Regions from separate parts of the Amycolatopsis sp. lyj-346 genome, predicted to be linked through region 3. Evidence: riboswitches for the same ligand, from Rfam matches in the RefSeq annotation. Region 3 holds a riboswitch; each other region holds the start of a gene.
What was found. A riboswitch is a leader RNA that binds a small molecule or an ion and turns the genes downstream of it on or off. The one in region 3 is predicted to bind S-adenosylmethionine.
Positions count from the first base shown of each region.

Region 1: another riboswitch for S-adenosylmethionine. It lies ahead of thrC (threonine synthase); the one in region 3 lies ahead of ACLJQE_RS17310 (aminotransferase class V-fold PLP-dependent enzyme).
Region 2: another riboswitch for S-adenosylmethionine. It lies ahead of ACLJQE_RS22540 (methionine ABC transporter ATP-binding protein); the one in region 3 lies ahead of ACLJQE_RS17310 (aminotransferase class V-fold PLP-dependent enzyme).

Region 1 covers NZ_JAJPWT010000010.1:266,613-271,250, forward strand. The annotation lists gene ACLJQE_RS27965 (ComEC/Rec2 family competence protein) at 1-122, shown strand, start outside; gene thrC (threonine synthase) at 161-1,426, opposite strand; SAM riboswitch class I at 1,440-1,573, opposite strand; gene holA (DNA polymerase III subunit delta) at 1,722-2,702, shown strand; gene rpsT (30S ribosomal protein S20) at 2,802-3,062, opposite strand; gene ACLJQE_RS27985 (DMT family transporter) at 3,284-4,147, shown strand; gene ACLJQE_RS27990 (VOC family protein) at 4,171-4,545, shown strand; gene ACLJQE_RS27995 (class I SAM-dependent methyltransferase) at 4,542-4,638, opposite strand, start outside.
Region 2 covers NZ_JAJPWT010000007.1:167,005-171,642, reverse strand. The annotation lists gene ACLJQE_RS22555 (ABC-F family ATP-binding cassette domain-containing protein) at 1-126, opposite strand, end outside; gene ACLJQE_RS22550 (ASCH domain-containing protein) at 131-553, opposite strand; gene ACLJQE_RS22545 (4-(cytidine 5'-diphospho)-2-C-methyl-D-erythritol kinase) at 550-1,512, opposite strand; gene ACLJQE_RS22540 (methionine ABC transporter ATP-binding protein) at 1,694-2,707, opposite strand; SAM riboswitch class I at 2,918-3,008, opposite strand; gene rsmA (16S rRNA (adenine(1518)-N(6)/adenine(1519)-N(6))-dimethyltransferase RsmA) at 3,135-3,971, opposite strand; gene ACLJQE_RS22530 (transglycosylase family protein) at 4,097-4,638, opposite strand, start outside.
Region 3 covers NZ_JAJPWT010000004.1:504,505-509,142, forward strand. The annotation lists gene ACLJQE_RS17300 (potassium/proton antiporter) at 1-366, shown strand, start outside; gene ACLJQE_RS17305 (M23 family metallopeptidase) at 457-1,101, shown strand; SAM riboswitch class IV at 1,341-1,455, shown strand; gene ACLJQE_RS17310 (aminotransferase class V-fold PLP-dependent enzyme) at 1,494-2,828, shown strand; gene ACLJQE_RS17315 (hypothetical protein) at 3,040-3,288, shown strand; gene lspA (signal peptidase II) at 3,285-3,923, shown strand; gene ACLJQE_RS17325 (RluA family pseudouridine synthase) at 3,920-4,638, shown strand, end outside.

The DNA of each region.
Region 1 (4,638 bases), on a different contig from region 3:
TGGACACCTTGGTGGCGCTCGGCGCGCGGGTCACCCGCACCGACGTGGACGGCGACACGGCCGTGGTCGCCGGAACGGCAATCGCCCGCCGGGGCGAGCCCCGCGGGCCGCCCCGCCGCTGAGCGCCGGGGCGGGCCAAGGTGCCCGCCCCGGGCCGGGCTCAGTAGCCGAGGGCCTTGTTCACGGCCGCGGCCGAGGGCGGCAGCGTGGCCTTCGGGCCCACGTGGTTCTCGATCGCGTCGAGGGTCTTGAGGCCGTCGCCGGTGATGAGCAGCACCGTTTCGGCGTCCGGGTCCAGCTTGCCCGTCTCGACCAGCTTCTTGGCCGTGGCGACGGTGACCCCGCCCGCCGTCTCGGTGAAGATGCCTTCGGTGCGGGCCAGCAGGCGGATGCCCTCGACGACCTCTTCGTCGGAGACGTCCTCGATCGCGCCGCCGGTGCGGTTGACGATGTCGAGCACGTACGGGCCGTCGGCCGGGTTGCCGATCGCCAGCGAGCGGGCGATCGTGTCCGGCTTCACCGGCTGGACCACGTCCTGGCCGGCGCGGAACGCGGCCGACACCGGCGAGCAGCCGGTGGCCTGGGCGCCGAACACCTTGTACGGGCTGGCGTCCACGAGACCGAGCTGACCCAGCTCGCGGAAACCCTTGTCCACCTTGGTCAGCTGCGAACCGGAGGCGATCGGGACGACGATCTGCGGCGGGATGCGCCAGCCGAGCTGCTCGGCAACCTCGAAGGCCAGCGTCTTCGAGCCTTCCGAGTAGTACGGCCGGACGTTCACGTTGACGAACGCCCACTTCGGGTGCTCGCCGGCGAGCTCGGTGGCGAGGCGGTTGACGTCGTCGTAGTTGCCGTCGATGGCGAGGAGGTCGCCGTCGTACACCGCGGTGGTGAGGATCTTGGCGCGCTCGAGGCTCTTGGGGATCAGCACGACCGACCGCCAGCCGGCGCGGGCCGCGGCGGCGGCCGTCGCGTTGGCCAGGTTGCCGGTCGACGGACACGCGAGCACCTCGAACCCGAACTCGCGGGCCGCGGCCAGCGCGACGGCGACGACGCGGTCCTTGAACGAGTGCGTCGGGTTGCCGGTGTCGTCCTTGACCCACACGCGCTTGAGGCCGAGTTCCTTGGCGAGGCGGTCGGCGCGGACCAGCCGCGTCGCGCCCGGCTCGGTGTTCGGGATCTCTTCGACGTTGGACGGAACGGGAAGGAGCTTCTTGTAGCGCCAGATGTTCTTGGGGCCGGCCTCGATGTCCTCGCGGCGGACGCGGCCGAAGTCGTAGGCGACCTCGAGCGGCGAGAAGTCTTCGGCGGAGACGAACTCCGGGGCGAGCGGCTGCCGGTGGCCCTCTTCCTTCGACACCAGTTCGACTGCAGGACCAAGATCCGGGGTCTTCGTGGTGGAGGTCGTGCCGAGGGTGGCGGTCATCGCGAGGTTCCTTTCCTCATCTGCCCCGCCGAAGCGGGCCGGAATTGGCACCGTGGTCGTCAGCTATCCCGCGATCGCGGGATGACAGGCTGTACGCCGGTTGCCGGGGCTTCGTCGGGCCGTTCCCTCTGCCCCTCTGGATGAGCGGTATTCAGTTGTCGGTGCCGCGCACGCCGGATCTTCCGGGGCGGGCTGCCTCGGCTACACCGTACGACATCGCGCTCGGCCCGTGCCACGGTGGCTGCTCGACATCACCGGAGCGGGCGCACCGGAGCGCAAGTGAGAGGATTCCCGGGTGACCGCGCAAGCCACCGCCCCGGCCCCGTTGCAGCTGGTGCTGGGGGAGGAAGAACTGCTGATCGAGCGGGCCGTCCGCGAGACGCTCGCCGCCGCCCGCGCGACGGACCCGACCGCCGAGCTGACCCGGGCCCGGGTGTCCGATCTCACAGCGCCCGAGCTGGCCGAACTGGTCAGCCCGTCGCTGTTCAGCGAAGGCCGGGTGATCGTCCTCGAGTCGGCGCAGGACATCTCGCAGGAGCTGGCCGACGCCGTCGCGTCGTACCTGAAGGACCCGGCCGACGGGGTCGTGCTCGTCGTCGTGCACACCGGTGGCGGCCGCAGCAAGGCGGGCAAGACGCTCCCGGCCGTGCTGAAGAAGGCCGGCGCCGAGGTCACCGAGTGCCCGAAGCTGACCAAGCCGGCCGAGCGGGAGCAGTTCGTGCGCCACGAGGTGCGCCGGGTGGGCGGCAAGATCGACCCGGCCGGCGTCGCCGCCCTCCTCGACGCCGTGGGCTCCGACCTGCGGGAACTGTCCTCGGCGGCGACGCAGCTGGTCGCGGACACGGGCGGGGCCGTCGACGCCGACGCGGTCCGCCGCTACCACCGCGGCCGCGCCGACGTGACGGGGTTCGCGGTCGCGGAGAAGGCGGTCGGCGGCGACCGCGCGGCGGCCTTGGAGTCGCTGCGCTGGGCGATGCAGCTGGGTGTCCCGCACGTCCTGGTCGCCGACGCGCTGGCGGACGCGGTCCGCACGATCGCCCGGGTCTCCGGTGCCGGCCGGGGCAACCCGAACCAGCTGGCGGGCGAGCTCGGCATGCCGCCGTGGAAGATCCGCAAGGCGCAGGGGCAGTCCCGCGGCTGGAACCCCGACGGCCTGGCGACGGCGATGCGCGTCGTCGCGCGACTGAACGCCGAGGTCAAGGGCATGGCGGCGGACCCGGGTTACGCGCTCGAACGAGCGGTCCTCGAGGTGGCCGCGGCGAAGGGCGACCGCTGATCGGTGCGGGATGCGCCGGCCTCGGGAGCATCGAGCCGGGACGTGCGGACACGAAGAAGGCCCCGGCCGAAGCCGGGGCCTTCCCAGAAATCAACCAGCTCAGAGCGCGTTGACGCGCTTCGCCAGCGCCGACTTCTTGTTGGCGGCCTGGTTGGCGTGGATGACGCCCTTCGAGACGGCCTTGTCCAGCTTCTGGGCGGCGTCGCGCTGCAGCTCGACGGCCTTGGCCTTGTCGCCGGCCTCGGCGGCTTCGCGGACCTTGCGGATCGCGGTCTTCACCGAGGACCGGATCGCCTGGTTGCGCTGACGCGCCTTCTCGTTCGTCGTGATGCGCTTGATCTGCGACTTGATGTTGGCCATAGGGCAACTCCTGTTTCACTCGGTGAGATTCGCCGCCGCGCTGAAGTGGCCCCGCTCGAAAACGAGCCGGTTTCCTCCATGACGGAATGCCGCACGGGCAGCGAGCGACCACTCTAACAGCCCAGCCGCCCGCGCCCGGAGCCGGGATCCGCTCACCGGGAGTGCCGTCGGCGACGATAGTGCCCGGAGGTCCCGCGCCCGCGGAACCCGTGAGAGGTGCCATGAACGCCACCGCGCTGTCGCTCGTCCTCGTCGCCGCCGTGGTGCACGCCGCCTGGAACCTCGCCGCCAAGCGGGTCTCCTCCGGTGGCACCCAGTTCGTCTGGCTCTACTACACCGCCGGCGCCGTCCTGCTGCTTCCGGTCACGATCGTGGTGCTCGTCGCCGGCCACTACCGTCCACAGTGGAGCTGGCTGCTCGCCGCCGCGGTCACCGCCGTGCTGCACATCGCCTACGGCGTCGTGCTGCAGCGCGGGTACCGGGTCGGCGACCTCTCCGTCGTCTACCCCGTCGCGCGCGGTACCGGGCCACTGCTGTCGGTGCTGGCCGCCGTCCTCGTGCTCGGCGAGCGGCCCGGCCCGCTCGGTCTGCTCGGCGCGTTCCTGGTCGTCGCCGGGGTGCTGGTGATCAGCACCGGCCGCAAGGCGGGCGACCCCCGGGCCGTGCGGGCCGGGATCCGCTACGGCCTGCTGACCGGCGCCGTCATCGCCGGTTACACGCTCTGGGACGCGCACTCGGTGACCGGCCTCGGCGTGCCGCCGGTCGTCTACTTCGGCCTCGGCTCGGTCCTGCAGAGCGCTCTGCTCGTGCCCGGTGCACTGGCCGACCGAGCCGAGGTGACGCGAATCTGGCGTGAGCAGCGCCGCGAAGTCCTGCTCGTGGCGGTCCTGTCGCCGATCGCCTACATCCTCGTGCTGTTCGCCCTCACCATGGCGCCGGTCAGCCTGGTCGCGCCCGCCCGGGAGCTGAGCATCGTGCTCGGCGGCCTCGCCGCGTGGCTGGTACTGGGCGAACGTGACGCCGTGCGGCGGCTCGCCGGGTCGGTGATCGTGCTGTCCGGCATCGCGGCGATTGCGGCCGCCTGAGCCCGTCCGGTAGGGATGGTCGGATGGAGATCCTGAAGAGCCGGCTGCTGATCCGCCCGCGCGACGTCGCCGCGTCCACGGCGTTCTACCGCGACACCCTCGGTCTGGCCGTGGAGCGGGAGTTCCCCGGTGGCACCGTGTTCTTCCTCGGCCACGGCTCCCTGGAGGTCTCCGGTGCGGGCGAGACGGGCGCGTCGCCCGATCTGGTGCTCTGGCTGCAGGTCCGTGACCTGGCCGGCGCACTGGCCGGCCTCAAGGCGAAGGGCCTGGAGCCGGTGCGCGACGCCCGGCGTGAGCCGTGGGGCCTCGACGAGGCCTGGATCGCCGATCCGGACGGCACGCGCATCGTGCTGGTCGAGGTGCCCGAGGGCCACCCGATCCGCACGGACACCCGCTAGGCGGGCTTGACGGCGCGCAGCTGCGCGGCGAGCGCGGCGAACCCCGGCGGCTCCCAGGTCCAGGTCTGCAGGTCGGCGAAGCCCGCGGCGGCG
Region 2 (4,638 bases), on a different contig from region 3:
GCCGCCACCGTTGAGGCCGACGACGCCGATGCGCTGCCCGGCCGCGACGCCGAGGGAGACGCCGTCCAGCAGCGGCTTCACCCCGTAGGACTTGCTCACCGACTCGAGATTGACCAGGTTGGCCATCCGTTCAGCCGATCCTCTCTGTGGGAGACACTGCCACGATCATGAACCGCGTCGCCACGACCTGAGTCGTGTCGTCCACGGTGAATTCGGGATCTTCCATGGCCGCGCGCATTTCGGCGCTCTGCCAGTAGTCCGTGTGATCGGCGCGCCACTCGGCGACGCTCGTGAAGCCCTCGCCCTCGTCCAGGGCGTGCTGAAGGTCCACTTCGGACAATGGCAGGACGCGGACCTCGGTGGTTTCGAGCACCGCGACCCCGTTGCCCGCCGAGTCGATCATCAGCTCGCGCTCGCCGACGGACGGCAGCTCTTCGCCGTACTTCTCGTACTCGGCGACCAGGCCGGTGGTCGATGTCTTCTCGCCGCGCAGGATCGCCGCGATCAGCTTGTCGCGCAGGGGGCCGGGGAACGCGAACTCCGCGTGCTTCATGCGTGCACCCGCGGCGGTGCCGGGCGGGGCGCGTCGTCGCCGCCGACGACGCGGGCGCCGGGGACCGGGCCGTGGGCCACGCGGACCGTCCGGCACACGCCGGCGCCCGACAGCTCGGCCGCGACTTCCACCGCCGAATGCGCGTCTTCGCAGAGGAACGCGCACGTCGGGCCGGAACCGGACACCGTGCCCGCGAGCGCGCCCGCGTTCACGCCCGCCCGGAGCGTGCGGCGCAGGTCCGGGCGCAGCGAGACCGCCGCCGCCTGCAGGTCGTTGCCCAGCAGCAGGGCCAGCTGGCGCGGGTCGCCGGAGGCCAGCGCCTCGACGACCGGCGTGTGCGAGCCGATCCGGGGCGGGTTGCCCGCCGCGCGCAGGCGGTCGAGTTCGCCGAACACCTTCGGCGTCGACAGCCCTTCGGTGTCGAAGGCCAGCACCCAGTGGAACGTGTGCCGCGACAGCACCGGGACCAGCTGCTCGCCGCGGCCGGTGCCCAGCGCGGTGCCGCCGTAGAGCGCGAACGGGACGTCGCTGCCCAGGCCGGCGGCGATCTCGGCCAGCTCGTCGCGGGTGACGTCGAGGTTCCACAGGCTCGCCAGCCCGACCAGCGTCGCCGCCGCGTCGGCGCTGCCGCCCGCCATGCCGCCGGCGACCGGGATGCCCTTGCGCAGCACCAGCCGGACCTTCGGCTCTTCGGTGCGCCCGACGTGCGCGGCCAGCGCTTCGACGGCCCGCCAGGCCAGGTTCTCGGGGCCGGTCGGGACCGAGCCCTCCCCCTCGCCGTAGACCTCGATGCCGGGTTCTTCGGTGACCGCGACGGTCACTTCGTCGGTCAGCGACAGCGCCTGGAACACGGTCACCAGCTCGTGGTAACCGTCTTCGCGCAGGTCGTCGACCGAAAGGTGCAGGTTGACCTTGGCCGGGACCCGGACGGTGACTGGGGGCGGAACTACGGCGAGCACCCGACCAGCCTACGTGCCCGCCCCAGCGCCCCAATGTGGCCTTCGGTGCTCCATCCATGCCCCCGCCACCACCCTCAACGGAGACGCTGCGCGCCGCAGTGCTGATTCAACGCACCGAAGGCCGCCTTGGGTGCGTTCAACGCAACCAAGGCCACATTGGGGCGCTTGGGGCGGGGGCGGGTCAGGCGGCCGCGACACCCTGGGGGCCGCGGGCGGTGTGCGTGACGTGGCCGCCGCGCTCGGCGACCCAGGCCAGCGCCGCGTCGGCCCGCTCGCCGCGGACGCCGAGGCGGAAGCGGCCGACCGGGGTGTCGCCGATGCGGGTCAGGCCGCCGCCGATGGTGGCGAACTCGACGTCGAAGCGGCCGGCGGCCTCGGGCAGCAGCGCACCCACCGAGGCGAAGCCGACCAGCACGACGTCGGCCGAGCGGTCGTAGCGGGCCGTCTGCGCGCGGGTGGTCTCGATGGACGGCAGCAGCGCCTGCGCGGTGCGGCTCGACGGGTCGGCGATCAGGTCGAGCACCGTGCCGCGCTCGACGATCGTGCCGTCCTCCAGCACCGCGACGTCGTCGCAGACCCGGCGGACCACGCCCGCGTCCGGCGTCGTGACGACGACGGTGACGCCCAGCTCGGAGCGCGCCCGGTCGAGGACGGCGAGCACCGCGCCGGCCTCCGCCGCGTCGACGCCGGCGGTCGGGTCGTCGGCGAGCAGCACGGCGGGAGCCGCCGCCAGCGCCTTCGCGACCGCGACGCGGCGGAGCTGACCGGCGGTCAGCTCGCCGGGACGCTGCGTGGCGCGCGGGGTCAGGCCGACGAGGTCGAGCAGCGAGCCGACCCGGCTGCGGCGCTGCGGGCCGTCGACGCCGAGCTGCTCGAGCGGCGAGGCGATGTTGCCGGCGATGGTGCGCTCGGCGATCAGCTCCGGCTTCGTGGAGACGACGCCGAGCTGACGGCGGATCTCGCGCAGGCGGCGGCCGTCGAGGGTGCCGGTGTTGAGGCCGTCGAGGCGGACGACGCCGCGGTCGGGACGCTCCTGCAGCGCGATGCAACGGGCGAGAACGGACTTGCCGGACCCGGCGGGACCGACCACGCCGAACAGCGAGCCCGCCTGGACGTCCACGCTCACGTCCCGCAGCGCGATGACGGAGTTTCCGTTGGTGGCAAAGGTTTTGGACAGATTTTCGACGGTGATCACGAAGGCTCCAGAAAACGGGGCGCCGCCACAGGAGGGCGCGCCCGGCCGCAAGCGAAGTCCGTCCGTTGTGGACGGTGCGTGAAGAAGGGTGGACCGGGTCGGACTAGCTCAGTTGGAGCGTCGACATGCGGTCACGGAGCGGCGGCCTTCGTCGACAACGCGACGCTTGGTCAGGAGCAGGGGGCGAGCTACCCTCTTCATCGAAAACGGCCTCCATCGGTCCTGGCGGTAGCACCTGCCCTGCGGAGGGTGGTTGCTGCGACTTCGGCGAGCCAGGTCTCTCAGTCGCTCGGGATGGACGTACTGAGTAAAACCGATCCCGAGGAGCGAAAGCAAGCCCATTGGCCCAGATCACACGAGTGGAGGTGTCCGAATCGCGGGATCACGGGTCGCGGGGCGTATTTTTCACCGCTTCCACTGTGGAGTACTACCGGGCGGCGGCGATCCGGGCGAAGGCGTGGACGTCCAGCTGCTCGCCCCGGGTCCGGGGGTCGATCCCGGCGGCCGTCAGCAGCTCGCCGGCCCGGTCGGCCGAGCCCGCCCAGCCCGCGAGCGCGGCCCGGAGCGTCTTCCTGCGTTGTGAGAAGGCGGCGTCCACCAGGCGGAAGAGCTGCTCGCGGTCGGCGGACGCCGTCGTCTCGCCGCGTTCGAAGGCGACCAGCGCGGAATCGACGTTCGGCACCGGCCAGAACACCGAGCGTGGCACGGCGGCGACCTTGCGTGCGGAGCCGTACCAGGCCAGCTTGACGCTGGGCACGCCGTAGGTCCGGCTGCCGGGGCCGGCGGCCATCCGGTCGGCGACCTCGGTCTGCACCATGACGAGGCCCTTTTGGAGCGAGGGCACCTCGGCCAGCAGGTGCAGCACGACGGGCACGGCGACGTTGTAGGGCAGGTTGGCGACGAGGGCGGTGGGCTCGCCCAGTTCGCCGCGGGTGACGCGCAGGGCGTCGGCTCCGACGACGGTCAGCCGCTCCGCGGCCTCGGGGCCCCGCTCGGCGACGGTCGCGGGCAGCCGCTCGGCCAGCTTGGGGTCGATCTCGACGGCGACGACCCGCGCCCCGGTGGCGAGCAGGCCAAGGGTCAGCGACCCGAGCCCGGGCCCGACCTCGAGGACGACGTCGTCCGGGCTGATCCCGGCGAGTTCGACGATCCGGCGGACGGTGTTGGGATCGTGCACGAAGTTCTGCCCGAGCTTCTTGGTCGGCCGCACGTCGAGTTCGGCCGCCAGCCCGCGGATTTCGGCCGGTCCCAGCAGTTCAACCACCGGACGAGCCTACCCAGGGGGTCGGTTCGCGTACCCGGACGGTCGGTTCACGTACCTGGAGGGTCGGTTCGGCCTCACGAAAACGGCCCCCGTCCGGGGTGGACGGGGGCCGCTCGAGGGAGCTGTCAGGCCTTCTTGCCGCAGACCGGCCAGGCGCCGTAGCCGCCGCGGGCGTCGCGGACCTTCTCGGCGACCGCGATCTGCTGCTCGCGGGAGGCCTGGTGCGGCAGGCTCGCGTACTCGTCGCCGCCGTAGGCGTCCCACGTGCGCTTGTCGAACTGGAGGCCGCCGTAGTAGCCGTTGCCGGTGTTGATGGCCCAGTTGCCGCCCGACTCGCACTGCGCGATGCGGTCCCACGAGGAGGCGTCGCCGATGGCCGGCGCCGGGGCTTCCTTGGTGCCGACGTGGATGATCTTCGGCTTCGGCTGGGTCAGGACCTTCTCGGAGATGCTCTCCCGGCCGACCTCTTTGCCGTTCTTCTGCGTGACCTTGTAGGTCACTTCCTTCTCGCCGGGCGTGCCGGGGTCCTCGACCTGCGTCTTGCCCTTGGCCAGGTTCGGGTCGTCGACGCGCTGCTCGGGCGGGTCGATGCTCTCCTTCTGGACGACCGTCGAGACGCCGGTGCGGCTGATGTGCACCTCGGCGCCGTCGGTCAGCTTGACGTCCA
Region 3 (4,638 bases):
GGGGCGACGCTCGGCCCGCTCGCGCGCCGGCTCGGGCTGGCCAAGAAGTCCGAGGCGCACGAGGTCGAGGTCGACTCCGCGCCGCTGGACGAGCTGGGCGCGGAACTGCTCCAGGTCCGGATCCAGCCGGGATCGAAGCTGCACGGCGTGTACCTGTCCGAGCTCCGGCTGCCCGTCGGGGCGACGATCAGCCTGGTCGTGCGCGACGGCGCGGGCTTCACGCCGCAGAAGACCAGCCGGCTGCAGGAGCACGACCAGCTGCTGGTCGTCACGACGAGCGCGGTCCGCGACGCGGTCGAGCGCCGGCTGCGCGCCGTCGACCGGGCCGGGCGCCTGGCTCGCTGGAAGGGCGAGTCCGGCCGATAACGGAAATTCACGAACAGTCTTCCCAGTAGTCCCTCTTTTGGCTTAATGTGCGCTCGTTCGAGTGAACTTGACGCCAGAGGAGTACGCGCCGTGAACCTCTTCGTGCGTGCGGCGGGTTTGGCCGCCGCGGTCACGGTGGCCGTGGGCCTCGCCGCCGCCCCGGCGTCCGCCGGGGCTTTCCCGATGTTCGCGTGGCCGTTCGAAGCGGGCCAGCAGGTCTACTCGGCGGGCATCCACTCCGACGACGGCAGCACCGGCGTGAAGAACGCGATCGACTTCAGCCCCGCGGACGGCACGGTCCGCGCGCCGCTGGCCGGCACGGCCCACCTGCAGCACTGCCCGGGCGGCGATTGGGTGACGCTCGACCACGACGGCGGCTGGCGGACCGGCTACTACCACCTGGAGGGCATCCGGGTCACCGACGGTGAGCACGTCGAGGCCGGGACGGTGCTCGGGTCGACCGGCAACGCGCTCCCGTGCGGCGGCAGCAGCACCGGCGCCCACGTCCACTTCACGCTCTGGACGCTCCCGGACGCGACCGCGGGCAACTGGGACGGCGTGTCGTTCGCCCGGATTTCGACCACGATCGCGGCGGCGTCGGGCGAGCCGGTCGACGGCAAAACCTTCGGCGGCTGGCGGTTCACGGCGGCGGCGGAGCAGTACTCGGGCACCGCGACGCACCTCGCGGACGGAGCGGTGGTCCGGCTGCCGGGCCGCTTCCGCGCGAGCCTCTGACACAGCCGAGCCCGCAAACCCGGCCGCTCTCGACACCTCGTCCCCAGCGCCCCAATGTGGCCTTCGGTGCGTTGAACGCACCGAAGGCCACCTTGGGTGCGTTCAACGCAACCAAGGCCACATTGGGGCGCTGTGCGTCGTGCCATCGCGGTTGCGCGTACTCACCGGCTGTGACCGCCGTCTCAGAATGTGAAGCGGGGGTTGGCCACCGGCGGCGTTCTCGGTTACCTTCTGGCTCAGGTCATGAGTGCCAGCGCGAAGCCCCGGCTTGCTGGCCGGCAACCCTCCTACCGCGGTGGGGTGCCCCGGGTGAAGACCGGGCCGGTCGCGCCGTGCGACGGGCAAGCGCGGGCCCCTCGCCGGGGTCCCCCGGATCGCCGAGGAGGCACCCGATGACTCTCGCCATCGACCGCACCCAGCTCGAAACCGTTGCCGCCCAGGACATCCCCGCCGTCGCGGGGGCGTCGCTGCGGGTGCCGCTGGTGACCGGCGGGGACATCGGCTACGCCAATCTCGACCACGCCGCGAGCGCGCCGTGTCTCGACGCCGTCCGCAGTGCCGTCGACGAGTTCCTGCCCTGGTACGCCAGCGTCCACCGCGGTGCCGGCTTCGCGTCGCAGGTGTCCACCAAGCTCTACGAACGCACCCGTGACGTCCTGCGCCGCTTCGTCGACGCGCGGCGGACCGACACCGTCGTCTTCACCCGCAACACCACCGATTCCTTCAACCTGCTCGCCCGCAGCCTGCCGCGGCACACCACGGTGATCGTGTTCGACACCGAGCACCACGCCGCGCTGCTGCCGTGGCAGGGCCCGAACGTCCGGCGGCTGCCGACCCCGCGCACCCGACTCGCCGCGGTGTCCGCTGTGGACGAAGCACTCGCGGACGCCCCGCAGGGGCCGCGGCTGGTCGTCGTCACCGGAGCGTCCAATGTGACCGGTGAGCTGCTCCCGGTGGCGGAAATCGCGGCCGTGGCGCGGAAACACGGCGCCCGGATCGCGCTCGACGCCGCCCAGCTGGCCCCGCACCGCCGGATCTCGATCAAGGAACTGGACGTCGACTACGTCGCCCTGTCCGGCCACAAGCTGTACGCGCCCTTCGGCGCGGGTGCGCTGATCGGCCGCGCCGACTGGCTGCGCGCGGCCCGCCCGTACCTCGCCGGCGGCGGCGCGACCAAGCTCGTCACCGGAGGCGCCGTCGTCTGGAACACCGGGCCGGAGCGCCACGAAGCCGGCTCGCCCAACACCGTCGGCGTGTACGCGCTCGGCGTCGCGTGCGAAACCCTCGGCGCGCACTGGGACGCCGTCGTCGAGCACGAGCAGGCCCTGCTCGCCCGGCTGCGCAAGGGCCTCGAAGGCATCCCGGGCTGCGCCGAGCTGCGGCTGTTCGACGCGCCGGTCGACCGGGTCGGCACGGTCAGCTTCGTCGTCGACGGCTTCGACCCGGGCTGGCTCGCCGCGGTGCTGTCGGCCGAGTACGGCATCGGCGTCCGCGACGGCGCCTTCTGCGCCCACATCGCGGCCAAGCGGCTGATCGGCGTCACCGGCGGCGACGGGCAGCAGGCCCTCCGCGTCAGCCTCGGCCTCGGCAGCACGGCGGACCACGTCGACCGCGTGGTCCTGGCGCTGCGGCAGATCGCCGCCCGCGGCGCCCGCTGGGAGTACGCGAAGGTGGACGGCCGCTGGGCGCCGGTGGGCGACCCGCGGGAGCTGCCGCCGTTCTGCTGAGCGCCGGCCTGGGCCGAGGGGGAGAGGGCCGCGTTTCTGGTTTCCGCCGGCGTTGCCGGGGTTCGCCGAGATCGGCTTGGCCGCGGCGCAGCTGCCGTCACGCCGGAGCCGGGCGGAAGCCGAGGCCGGTTCGTCCTGCTGACGACGGCCGCGTTCGCCCTGGTCGCCGTGGTGCTTTCGGCGGACATGGCGGGCGTGCTGGGTGCCGGCGGTGATCCTGCTCGCCGCCTTCACCGCCTCGCTGAGGGAAAAGCCGCGCGCCGAGCCGGTCGCCCGAGGCGAGGGGAGCGCACGGCGGTACGGGTGTTCGCGCTGGTCACGGCGGTGTTCCAGCCGCCGTCGGCGGGGGCGCTCGCCGACGGCGGGCGTGCTGCTGGCGGCCGCGTTCGCCGTGCTCCTGCGCCCGCGGCCGGACGGGCCCGCCGCGGCCTGGCCGGCGCCGTGGACAATGGACCGGTGAGCACCGAGCCCAGCCACTCCGAACCCGACGCCGCCGACCCCGCCGAGGCGGCGCCCGATCCCGCCGCCGATGCGCCCGAAAACCCGGAGGTCCCGGCGAAGCCGCTGCTGCCGAAGCGGCGGGTCGGCTGGGTCTTCGCGGTCGCCGTCGTGTTCTGGACGATCGACCTGGTGACGAAGAACCTGGTCGTCGCCAACCTGGAAGGCAAGGAGCCGCACCGGATCCTCGGCGGGCTGATCTACCTGCAGGTGATCCGCAACCCCGGCGCCGCGTTCTCGATGGCCACCGGCATGACGTGGGTGCTCGCCCTGGTCGCGCTCGCCGTGGTCATCGCGATCATCTGGCTGTCGCGGCGGCTGCGCTCGGTCGGCTGGGCGATCGGCCTCGGCCTCGTGCTCGCCGGCGCCACCGGCAACCTGACCGACCGCATCTTCCGCGCGCCCGGCGGGCTGCAGGGCCACGTCGTCGACTTCATCTCGGCGTTCGCCCCCAACGGCAAGGGCTTCGCGATCTTCAACATCGCCGACTCCGCGATCTGCGTCGGCGGCGCCCTGATCGTCCTGCTGTCGCTGCTGGGCAAGGACTACGACGGCACGTCGACCAAGGACAAGAAGAAGCAGGAGGAGCAGGCGTGACGTCGCGGATGCTCCCGGTGCCCGACGGGCTCGACGGGATGCGGGTCGACGCCGGCCTCGCCAAGCTGCTCGGGCTGTCCCGCACGGTCGTCGCCGAGCTCGCCGAGTCCGGGGACGTGCTGCTCGACGGCCGTCCCGCGGGCAAGTCCGACCGGCTTTCCGGCGGCGGCCTCCTGGAGATCACGCTGCCCGAACCGGCGAACCCGGTCGAGGTCGTCGCGCAGCCGGTCGACGGCATGCAGATCCTGCACGACGACGACGACATCGTGGTGATCTCGAAGCCGGTTGGCGTCGCGGTGCACCCGAGCCCGGGCTGGACCGGCCCGACCGTCGTCGGCGGCCTCGCCGCGACCGGCCTGCGCATCTCGACCTCCGGCGCGGCCGAGCGCCAGGGCGTGGTCCACCGGCTCGACGCGGGCACCACCGGGGTGATGGTGGTGGCCAAGAGCGAGCACGCCTACACCGTGCTGAAGCGCGCGTTCAAGGAACGCACGGTCGACAAGGGCTACCACGCGATCGTCCAGGGCCACCCGGACCCGATGCGCGGCACGATCGACGCCCCCATCGACCGCCACCCGCGCCACGACTACAAGTTCGCCGTCGTCCAGGGCGGCCGCCCGAGCGTGACGCACTACGAAGTCGTCGAGGCGTTCCGGGCGGCGTCGCTCGCACACATCAAGCTCGAAACCGGGCGGACGCACCAGATCCGCGTCCA